2 regions of the Kitasatospora sp. NPDC058046 genome follow, and region 1 is predicted to be linked to the other one. Evidence: riboswitches for the same ligand, from Rfam matches in the RefSeq annotation. Region 1 holds a riboswitch; the other holds the start of a gene.

Region 1 (4,937 bases):
GACGGTGGCGCTCATGACTCTCCTAGCGGGGGCGGGGCCTATCGGGTGGTTCAGGCGGACACGAGGCCGGCGGCGCGGAACGAGTCCAGCGTCGGGCGGATGACGGCGGTCATCCCGGAATCGGAGACGGCGTCCAGGGTCTTCAGCCCGTCGCCGGTGTTGATCGCGACGGTCTCCTTGGCCGGGTCCAGCTGCCCGGTCTCGACCAGCTTCTTCAGCACGCCGACGGTCACCCCGCCCGCGGTCTCGGCGAAGATCCCCTCGGTCCGCGCCAGCAGCCGGATCGCCGCCACGACCTCGGCGTCCGTGACGTCCTCCACCGCGCCACCGGTACGGCGGGCGATGTCCAGCACGTACGGGCCGTCGGCCGGGTTGCCGATCGCCAGCGACTTGGCGATGGTGTCCGGCTTCACCGGCTTGATCACGTCCCGGCCGGCCTTGAACGCGGCCGACACCGGCGAGCAGCCCTCCGCCTGGGCGCCGAAGACCTTGTACGGCCGGTCCTCGACCAGGCCGAGCCTGATCAGCTCCTGGAGCCCCTTGTCGATCTTCGTCAGCTGCGAGCCCGAGGCGATCGGGATCACGATCTGCTCCGGCAGCCGCCAGCCGAGCTGCTCGCAGATCTCGTACGCCAGCGTCTTGGAGCCCTCGCCGTAGTACGGCCGCAGGTTCACGTTGACGAAGCCCCAGCCCTCGCCGGCCGGGTCGCCGATCAGCTCCGAGCAGAAGCGGTTCACGTCGTCGTAGTTGCCCTCGATGCCGACCAGCTCGCCGCCGTACACCCCGGCCATGACGACCTTGCCCTGCTCCAGGTCGTGCGGGATGAACACGCAGGACCGGAACCCGGCCCGGGCCGCCGCCGCACCCACCGCGCCGGCCAGGTTGCCGGTGGAGGAGCAGGACAGCGTGGTGTAGCCGAACGCCCGGGCCGCCTCGATCGCACACGCGACCACCCGGTCCTTGAACGAGTGCGTCGGGTTCCCGGAGTCGTCCTTGACGTGCAGCTGGGCGGTGAAACCGAGCTCCCGGCCCAGGTTGTCCGCCTTCACCAGCGGGGTCCACCCCGGGTTCAGGTTCGGCTTGGACGCCACGTCGGCCGGCACCGGCAGCAGCGGCGCGTACCGCCAGATGGAGGCCGGACCGGCCTCGATCCGCTTGCGCAGCTCCTCGGCGCCCTCGCTGCCGAACTCGTAGGCGATCTCCAGCGGGCCGAAGCACTCCAGGCACGCGAAGCTGGGGCCGAGCGGGAAGCGGGTGCCGCACTCGCGACAGGACAGCGCGGCGGCCGGGCCGAGGTCGACGGAAACGGGTGCGGCAGTGTCGATAGCCATGATGGCGAGGCCTCTCTCCTCATCTTCCCCGTGGCGCGGTCGCGACACGGGACGGAATTGGCACCTGTCCCGCCGGGGCCTGTCGACAGACAGCCGCGCGAGAAGGTTGCCGGGACGTCAACGGGCCGTTCCCTCAGTCCCTCTGGATGAGCTTGTGAAATTGTGGTGGTGCTCAACGGAGACCCCGGCGTGCAAAGGTCCGACCGCTGTACGAAGACTGTATCCGAAGGCGTCAAACCTGAACGGGACCGTCCGCCAAGCGAGATGACCCGTCCCACCGACCTCGCCGAGGAGATCTCCGTGCCCGCCGAACCGACTCCCGCGCTCCTCCCGCAGGCGGCGTCCTGGCTGCGCCGCCGCTCCTGGAGCGCGGCCGACCGGCCGGTCCGCACCCTGCTCGACGCCAAGGAGCGCACCGGTCGCACGGTCAGCGTGGTCCTCCCCGCCCTGGACGAGGAGGCCACCGTCGGCGACATCGTCCGCACCATCCGCCGCGAGCTGATGGAACGCCTCCCGCTCGTCGACGAACTCGTCGTCGTCGACTCCGGCTCCACCGACGCCACCGCCGCCGTCGCCGCCGAGGCCGGCGCCCGGGTCGAGCACCGCGACGCCGTCCTGCCCCGGCTGCCCGCCGTCCCCGGCAAGGGCGAGGTGCTCTGGCGCTCGCTGCTGGTCACCCACGGCGACATCGTCTGCTTCGTCGACGCCGACCTGCGCGAGTTCGACCCGGCCTTCGTCTCCGGCATCGTCGGCCCGCTGCTCACCGACGAGTCCATCCAGCTGGTCAAGGCCATGTACGACCGCCCGCTGGAGTCGGAGGGCGCCGTCCTGCCCGCCGGCGGCGGCCGGGTCACCGAACTCGTCGCCCGCCCCCTGCTCAACCTCCACTGGCCGGAACTCGCCGGTTTCGTCCAGCCGCTCGGCGGCGAGTACGCGGCCCGCCGCTCACTGCTCGAACGGCTGCCCTTCCCCACCGGCTACGGCGTCGAACTCGGCCTGCTGGTCGACGCCCTGGAGCTGGCCGGCCTGGACGCCCTCGCCCAGGTGGACGTCGGCGTCCGGCACCACCGCCACCAGGACGGCCAGGCCCTCGGCCGGATGGCCGCCACCATCTACCGGACCGCCCTGGAACGCCTCGACCGAACCCACCGCCTCAAGGCCTCCGCCGACCTCGTCCACCCCCACCTCACCCAGTTCACCCGCGACCCGGAAACCCGCGCCTTCACCGCCCACACCCACCCGGTGACCGCCCTCGAACGCCCCCCGATCCACACCCTCCCCGAGTACGCCGCCCACCATTAGGGCCTCTCTTCGACGGGCCGCACGGGTTTGCCACGCCGACCCCACGGCAACATGCCAACCATGGGCGATCTCACGACCAACCGTTCGAGCGTGACCGGCACCGCCCCCGTCCTGGTGGCGTCCAACCGGGGACCGGTGTCCTTCAGCACCGCCGACGACGGCACGCTGACCCTGCGCCGCGGCGGCGGCGGCCTGGTCTCCGGCCTCTCCGCCATCGACGACCCGAACGCCGTCTGGGTCTGCGCCGCCCTCGACGACTCCGACCGCAGGGCCGCCGCCGAGGCACCCCACGGCCGCCTCGACCTGGCCGGCCACGAGGTCGGCGGCCAGGCCGTACGGATGCTGGACATCGACCCGCTGACCTTCGCCCGCGCCTACAACGGCGTCGCCAACTCCACCCTCTGGTTCGTCCACCACCTGCTCTACGCGACCCCCACCGCGCCCTCCTTCGACGCCGCCTTCCGCACCGAATGGGCCGCCTACCGGGCCTACAACGAGGCCTTCGCCGAAGCCCTCGCCGCCGAGGCCGCCCCGAACGCCGCGGTCCTCGTCCAGGACTACCACCTCTCCCTGGTCCCGGCCCTGCTCCGCGAAGCCCGCCCCGACCTGCGGATCGGCCACTTCTCGCACACCCCCTGGGCCCCGCCCGAGTACTACCGGATGCTGCCCGACGACGTCGCCCGGGCCGTCCTCACCGGCATCCTCGGTGCCGACCGGGCCGGCTTCCTGACCCAGCGCTGGGCCCGCGCCTTCGCCGCCTGCTGCGAGGACCTCCTCGGCGCGACCGTCGACCACGACGCGCTCACCGTCACCGTCGACGGCCGCACCACGCGCCTCGGCGTCCACGCCCTCGGCGCCGACGCCGACTTCCTGCGCGAGCGCGCCCACCGCCCCGACGTCGACGAACGCCTCGCCGCCCTCCGCGCGGCCGTCGGCGACCGCCGCACCATCGTCCGGGTCGACCGCACCGAGCTGAGCAAGAACATCGTCCGCGGCCTCCAGGCCTACCGGCACCTGCTCCGCACCCGCCCCGAGTGGCACGACCGGGTGGTGCACATCGCCTTCGCCTACCCGTCCCGCACCGACCTCGCCGAGTACCGCGCCTACACGGCCGCCGTCCAACGGCTGGCCGAGGAGATCGACGCCGAGTTCGCCACCCCCGCCTGGCAGCCCCTGATCCTCCACGTCGACGACGACTTCCCGCGCTCCCTCGCCGCCTACCGGCTGGCCGACGTCGCCCTGGTCAACCCCATCCGCGACGGCATGAACCTGGTCGCCAAGGAGGTCCCGGTGGTCTCCGACCACGGCTGCGCCCTCGTCCTCTCCCGCGAGGCCGGCGCCCACGCCGAACTCAAGGACGACGCCCTCACCGTCAACCCCTACGACGTCATCGCCACCGCCGAGGCCCTCCACGCCGGCCTCACCATGAGCCCGGAGGAGCGCGCCGACCGCACCAAGCGCCTGGCGGCGGCGGCCACCGCGCTCCCCCCGCAGCAGTGGTTCCTGGACCAGCTCAACGCGCTGTGAGCGCGTCCGCCAAGGCCCCCAACAGCTCCACCACGCCCTCCGGCCCGGCGACCACCAGGTCCGCCCGGTCGGCCAGCTCCCGCACCGGCGCGTCCCCCACCGCACCGGCGCAGACCAGCACCCCGGCCACGCCCTCGCCGCGCAGCTCCTCCACCGCGGCGAAGGCCGCCACGTCCCCCAGGTCGTCCCCCGCGTAGAGCACCGACCGCGCCCCCCGCTCGCGCAGGAACCCGGTCAGCGCCGCCCCCTTGTCCACCCCCGGCGGCCGCAGCTCCAGCACCAGCCGCCCGGGCTCCACCACCAGCCCGTGCCCGGCCGCCAGCTCCCCCACCGGCGCCCGCAGCAGCTCCAACGCCTCCTCCGGCGCCGCCGTCCGCCGGGTGTGCACGGCCACCGACCGCCCCTTGTCCTCCACCCACGTCCCCTCGGGCGCCCCCACCCGCTCCAGCACCCCCGGCAGCACCGCCCGCACCCGCGCCACCCCCGGATGCACCTCCGGCGCCGAGAGCTCCCCGCCCTCCCACCGCTCGGCCCCGTAGTGCCCCAGCACCACCACCCCCGGCAGGTCCGCGAACCCCCCGTACTCCACCGCCACCCCGGCCGGCCGCCCCGTCACCACCACGACGCCCCCCACCACCGGCGCCAGCCGCCGCAACACCCCCACCACCCCCGGATGCGCCCGCGCCCGCCCCGGATCCGCCACGATCGGCGCCAGCGTCCCGTCGAAGTCCAACCCGATCACGGCATCCCCGGGCGCGCCCAGCACCGCCCGCACCC
Region 2 (4,937 bases), on a different contig from region 1:
CCGCGGCGGGGATCAGCCCTGGTCGGCGGGGGCCTGCGTCTCCTCGGCGCCCGGACGGGCCACCAGCTCGACCTGGTCCACGGCGTTGCACCAGCGGCAGCGCACCGACTCGACGGTCTCGCTCAGCACCTCGGTCTCCTCGACCTTGGACTCGCCGGCCAGGTCGAAGTGCAGGAACTCGGTCACCCGCGCGGTGCGGGTCACGTCGAAGCGGGTGAGGTTGCCGCACAGGGTGCAGCGCCAGCGCGTCTCGGCGGTCAGAGCGGGGACGGTCATCGGGGGTCCTCTCGGGTGGTCCCTGGGTGGGGCAGGCGCTCCCCCCGGAGCCCCGGCGTCGGCGGCGGGAGGCGGGAATGCCCGCCCCAAGCCTATTGCCTGGGGCAACCGTCGCGACCACCGGTTGCCTGAACACCCGGGCTAGTCCACCTGCCGTAAACCGCCGTGTCACCTGCGGCGCCCGGAGGGATGCTTGGCCGCATGGCGCTCGCGGTCCCCGACCACACCGCCGCCCGGGGCGGCCGCCCGGCGGCGACCGCCCCCGTGGTCAGCTACGCCCTGATCGCCCTCAACACCCTGGTCTTCCTGCTCGGCCCGGCCGCGGGGCTCAACCCGCTGTACGGCACCGGCCAGGCCCGGGTCTGCGCGGAGCAGCGGTACGAGCAGCGCTGGGGCGCCGTCCCGGCCGAGGTGCTGGCCGGACGGCCGCTGACCGCCGAACAGCTCGCCGAGGCCCCCGACCCGGTCCCCGGCTGCCCGGCCGCCCCGACCCCGGGCAAGCGCCCGGCGCTGTCCGTCCTCACCGGGCTCTTCCTGCACGCCGGCTGGCTGCACCTGCTCGGGAACCTGCTCTTCCTCCAGGTCTTCGGCCCCACCGTCGAACGGCGGCTGGGCCGGGCCCGGTACGCCGTCTTCTACCTGGCCGCCGGCAGCCTGACCACGTACGGCTTCGCGCTCGCCGAGGCGCACTCGCCGAACTCCACCCGGGTGCTCATCGGGGCCTCCGGGGCGATCGCCGCCGCCCTCGGCGCCTACCTGCGCCTCCACCCCCGGGCCCGGGTGACCACCCTCGTCCCGCTGCTGTTCTTCCTGCCGCTGCGCTTCCCGGCCTGGCTGGTGCTCGGCCTCTGGTTCGTCCTGCAGTGGTGGTCGGTGCACGCGGCCGGCCCCGGGGTGGCGTACCTGGTCCACGTGATCGGCTTCTCGGCCGGGTTCCTCTACGCCTGCACCGTGGTCCGCCACCCCCCGCGACGACCGGGCTGACGCCCGATACGCTGGCGGCACCCCACAAAGGAGCCCGAACTGTGATCACCGCCATCGTCCTGATCAAGACCAGTGTCGACCGCATCCCGGAGATCGCCGAATCCATCGCCGCCATCGACGGCGTGAGCGAGGTCTACTCGGTGACGGGGGGCTACAACCTGGTGGCGATGGTGCGGGTGCGCCGGCACGACGACCTGGCCGAGGTCATCCCGGGCCGGCTCAACAAGGTCCCGGGCGTGGCCCACACCGAGACCCAGATCGCCTTCCGCACCTACTCCCAGCACGACCTGGAGGCCGCCTTCGCCCTCGGCCTGGACGAGTAGCGGTCAGCCCTCGGCGCGCCGGCCCCGCTCGACCTGCACGGTGGCGACGCAGCGCCCGCCCTCGTTGCGGTAGTTCCACGCCGCGCCCTCCGTGACCAGCTCCCGGACGGCGGTCAGGAAGCGGTCGACGTGCTCGTCCGGCGTCCCGGCTCCGAAGCTCACCCGGATCGCGTTCAGGCTGCGCTCGCCCGGCAGCGACGGCTCGGGCGCACCACACTCGGACGGTGCCTCGTCCTCGTCGCCGAGCAGCGTGCGCACCAGCGGGTGGGCGCAGAACAGGCCGTCGCGCACCCCGATGCCGTACTCGGCGGACAGCGCGGCGGAGAAGTGCGAGCTGTTCCAGTCCCGGACGACGAAGGACAGCACGCCCACCCGGGCGGAGCCCTCGCCGAACAGGTTCAGCACCTTGACCTGCGGGATCTCGGCCAGCCCGGCCGTCAGCCGGGCGATCAGCTGCTGCTCGCGGGCCTCCAGCCCGTCGAAGCCGGCCTCGGTCAGCGCCCGGCAGGCCGAGGCGATCGCGTAGGCGCCGATGACATTCGGCGAGCCGGCCTCGTGCCGGGCCGGGCCGGTGTGCCACTGCACGGCCACCGAGCCGTCGGCCTCCCGGGCCACCGTCCGGGTCGCCCCGCCGCCGGCCAGGTACGGCTCGGCCGCGTCCAGCCAGTCCGCCCGGCCGGCCAGCACCCCGGCGCCGAACGGCGCGTAGATCTTGTGGCCGGAGAAGGCGATCCAGTCGACGTCCAGCTCGCGCACCGAGACCCGGTGGTGCGGCGCCAGCTGGGCGGCGTCCAGCACCACCCGGGCGCCGTGCCGGTGCGCGGTCGCGGTCAGCTCGGCGACCGGCCACAGCTCGCCGGTCACGTTGGAGGCGCCGGTGACGCAGAGCAGCTTGGGGCCCTCGGGCGCCTCGGCGAGCGCGGCGTCCAGCGCGGCCACCGCCTCGGCCCGCGAGCGCGGCGCCCGCAGGTAGGTGACGTCCAGTCCGGCGTGCGCCCAGGGCAGCAGCGAGGCGTGGTGCTCGGTCTCGAAGGCGAACACCCGGGTGCCGGCCGGGACGGCGGAGGCCAGCAGGTTGAGCGAGTCGGTGGTGGCCCGGGTGAAGACCACCTGGTCGCCCTCGCGCAGGTCGAGGAACTCGCCGACGGTGCGGCGGCTCTGCTCGAACAGGTCGGTGGACAGCTGGGAGAGGTACCCGGCCCCGCGGTGGACGCTGCCGTAGTACGGCGCGTAGGCGGCGACGTCGTCCCACACCCGCTGGAGCGCCGGCGAGCTCGCCGCGTAGTCGAGCGCCGCGTAGCCGACCTTCTCACCGCTGGCGAGCGGGACCTGGACGTCAGCGCCGAGGACGGCGAGCGGGGTGCGGATTTCGGTGGCCAGAGACATGGGGATGCACTCCTTCTGGGGCAAGGGACCCCGGGAGTGCTAGTCGTCGGGCGTCCGCGCTTGTCGCACGGACGGCTTGCCGTGACGACCCGGTCCTCACCCAGGGCACCCCGCCACGGACGGAGGGTTGCCGGACAGCCAGCTGGGGCTTGGCGCTGTCACTCATGACCTGGCGAAGACTCTAGGCCTGGTCCACCGGGTGGTCAAACGGGCATCCAGCATCCGGACAGCACGGGAGCCCGCACCGGCGTACCGGCACGGGCTCCCCAACTGCCGCCTCAGGCCCGGCTGGTGGCCTCCGACCAGCGCCGCAGCAGGTCCTGCGCGGCACCGGAGTCGATCGCCTTCGCGGCCCGCTCCATGCCGGCCGCCAGCTGCTCGGTGAGCGGCGCGTCGCCCAGCTCCAGCGCGACCAGCGCCGCCGCCGTGTTCAGCAGGACGGCGTCCCGCACCGGCCCGTGCTCGCCGGCCAGCAGCCGCCGCGCGACCTCGGCGTTGTACGAGGCGTCCGCCCCGCGCAGCGCCTCGATGCCGACCAGCTCGATGCCCACGTCCCGCGGGTCGAAGGTGGACTCGGTGACGACCCCGTCGCGCACCAGCCAGACCTGCGAGGTCGTGGTGATGGTCAGCTCGTCCAGCCCGTCGTCGCCGCGGAAGACCAGCGCGGTGGCGCCCCGCCGGGCCAGCACCCCGGCGATCAGCCCGGACAGCCGGGTGTCGAAGCAGCCGATGGCGTGCGCGGTGACCTTGGCCGGGTTGGTCAGCGGGCCGAGGATGTTGAAGGCGGTCGGCACCCCGAGGTCGCGCCGCGCGGTGGCGGCGTGCCGCATCGAGGGGTGGAACTTCGCCGCGAAGCAGAAGGTCAGCCCGACCTCCTCGGCCACCTCGGCGACCCGCCGGGGGGAGAGGTCCAGCGCCACCCCGAGCTTCTCCAGCACGTCCGAGGAGCCGCTGGTCGAGGAGGCCGACCGGTTGCCGTGCTTGACCACCTTGGCGCCGGCGGCCGCCGCGACGATCGCCGACATGGTGGAGATGTTGACGGTCTTCGCCCGATCCCCGCCGGTGCCGACGATGTCCACCGCCGGGCCGGGGATCTCCAGCGGTTCGGCGTGCGCGTACATCGCGTCGACCAGGCCGGCGATCTCCTCGACCGACTCGCCCTTGGCCCGCAGCGCGATCATGAACCCGGCCACCTGGACGGGGGACGCCTCGCCGCTCATGATCCGGTCCATCGCCCACGCGGTGGACGAGCGGTCGAGGTCCTCCCCCTGCAACAGTGCCGCCAGGAGGTCCGGCCAGGTGCGGACCACCTGCGCGGGGTCGCTACCGCCGTTCGCAGGGTTCACGTTCACCATGGCTGACTCCAGCTGTTGTCGGTTCCCCGCTCCGGGGACGTCCGTACGGATGGAGCCAGCCTATCGAGCGGAGCGCCCGCTTCTACCCCTGTCTTTCCTACTCCTGGCGCGGATTTCAGCGGACGGCCGGAGTCCGCTTCGCCAGCCGGTCCCGCAGCAGGGTGGCGACCGCCCCGGCCAGCGCCACCGGCTCCACCGGACGGGAGATCGCGGCGTCGGCCCGGCTCCAGGCGGCCAGCCAGGAGTCCTGCGGCCGGCCGATCAGCACCAGGACCGGCGGGCAGCCGTAGATCTCGTCCTTGAGCTGGCGCCCGAGGCCCAGCCCGCCGGCCGGAACGGCCTCGCCGTCCAGCACGCAGAGGTCCACTCCCCCCTTCTCCAGTGCCTTGAGCACCGCGGGGGTGGTCGCGCACTCCAGGTAGGACAGTTCCGGAAGGTCCTCGGCAGGGCGGCGGCCGAGCGCCGTCAGCACCTGCTCGCGGGTGTTGCGGTCGTCGCTGTAGACGAGGACGGTGAGCGTCTCATCGGTCGTGTACGCCATGGGCCCTGCTCCCTCAAGTGTGATCCGGACCACGTTCGCCTGATCCGGATGCTACTCCCGATCACCCTCCGC

Evidence for each region. A riboswitch is a leader RNA that binds a small molecule or an ion and turns the genes downstream of it on or off. The one in region 1 is predicted to bind S-adenosylmethionine.
Region 2: it holds a riboswitch for S-adenosylmethionine, as region 1 does, so the genes downstream of both, ACFVU7_RS01335 (aminotransferase class V-fold PLP-dependent enzyme) here and thrC (threonine synthase) in region 1, are expected to answer to the same signal.

What each region holds. Positions count from the first base shown of each region.
Region 1 covers NZ_JBHVRS010000022.1:4,543-9,479, reverse strand. Annotated here, with positions in the region: gene ACFVU7_RS34220 (MoaD/ThiS family protein) at 1-15, opposite strand, end outside; gene thrC (threonine synthase) at 51-1,331, opposite strand; SAM riboswitch class I at 1,348-1,484, opposite strand; gene ACFVU7_RS34210 (glucosyl-3-phosphoglycerate synthase) at 1,596-2,633, shown strand; gene ACFVU7_RS34205 (trehalose-6-phosphate synthase) at 2,694-4,160, shown strand; gene otsB (trehalose-phosphatase) at 4,147-4,937, opposite strand, start outside.
Region 2 covers NZ_JBHVRS010000001.1:285,997-290,933, forward strand. Annotated here, with positions in the region: gene ACFVU7_RS01320 (hypothetical protein) at 13-276, opposite strand; gene ACFVU7_RS01325 (rhomboid family intramembrane serine protease) at 478-1,260, shown strand; gene ACFVU7_RS01330 (Lrp/AsnC family transcriptional regulator) at 1,302-1,583, shown strand; gene ACFVU7_RS01335 (aminotransferase class V-fold PLP-dependent enzyme) at 1,587-2,969, opposite strand; SAM riboswitch class IV at 3,021-3,139, opposite strand; gene trpD (anthranilate phosphoribosyltransferase) at 3,248-4,324, opposite strand; gene ACFVU7_RS01345 (hypothetical protein) at 4,440-4,865, opposite strand.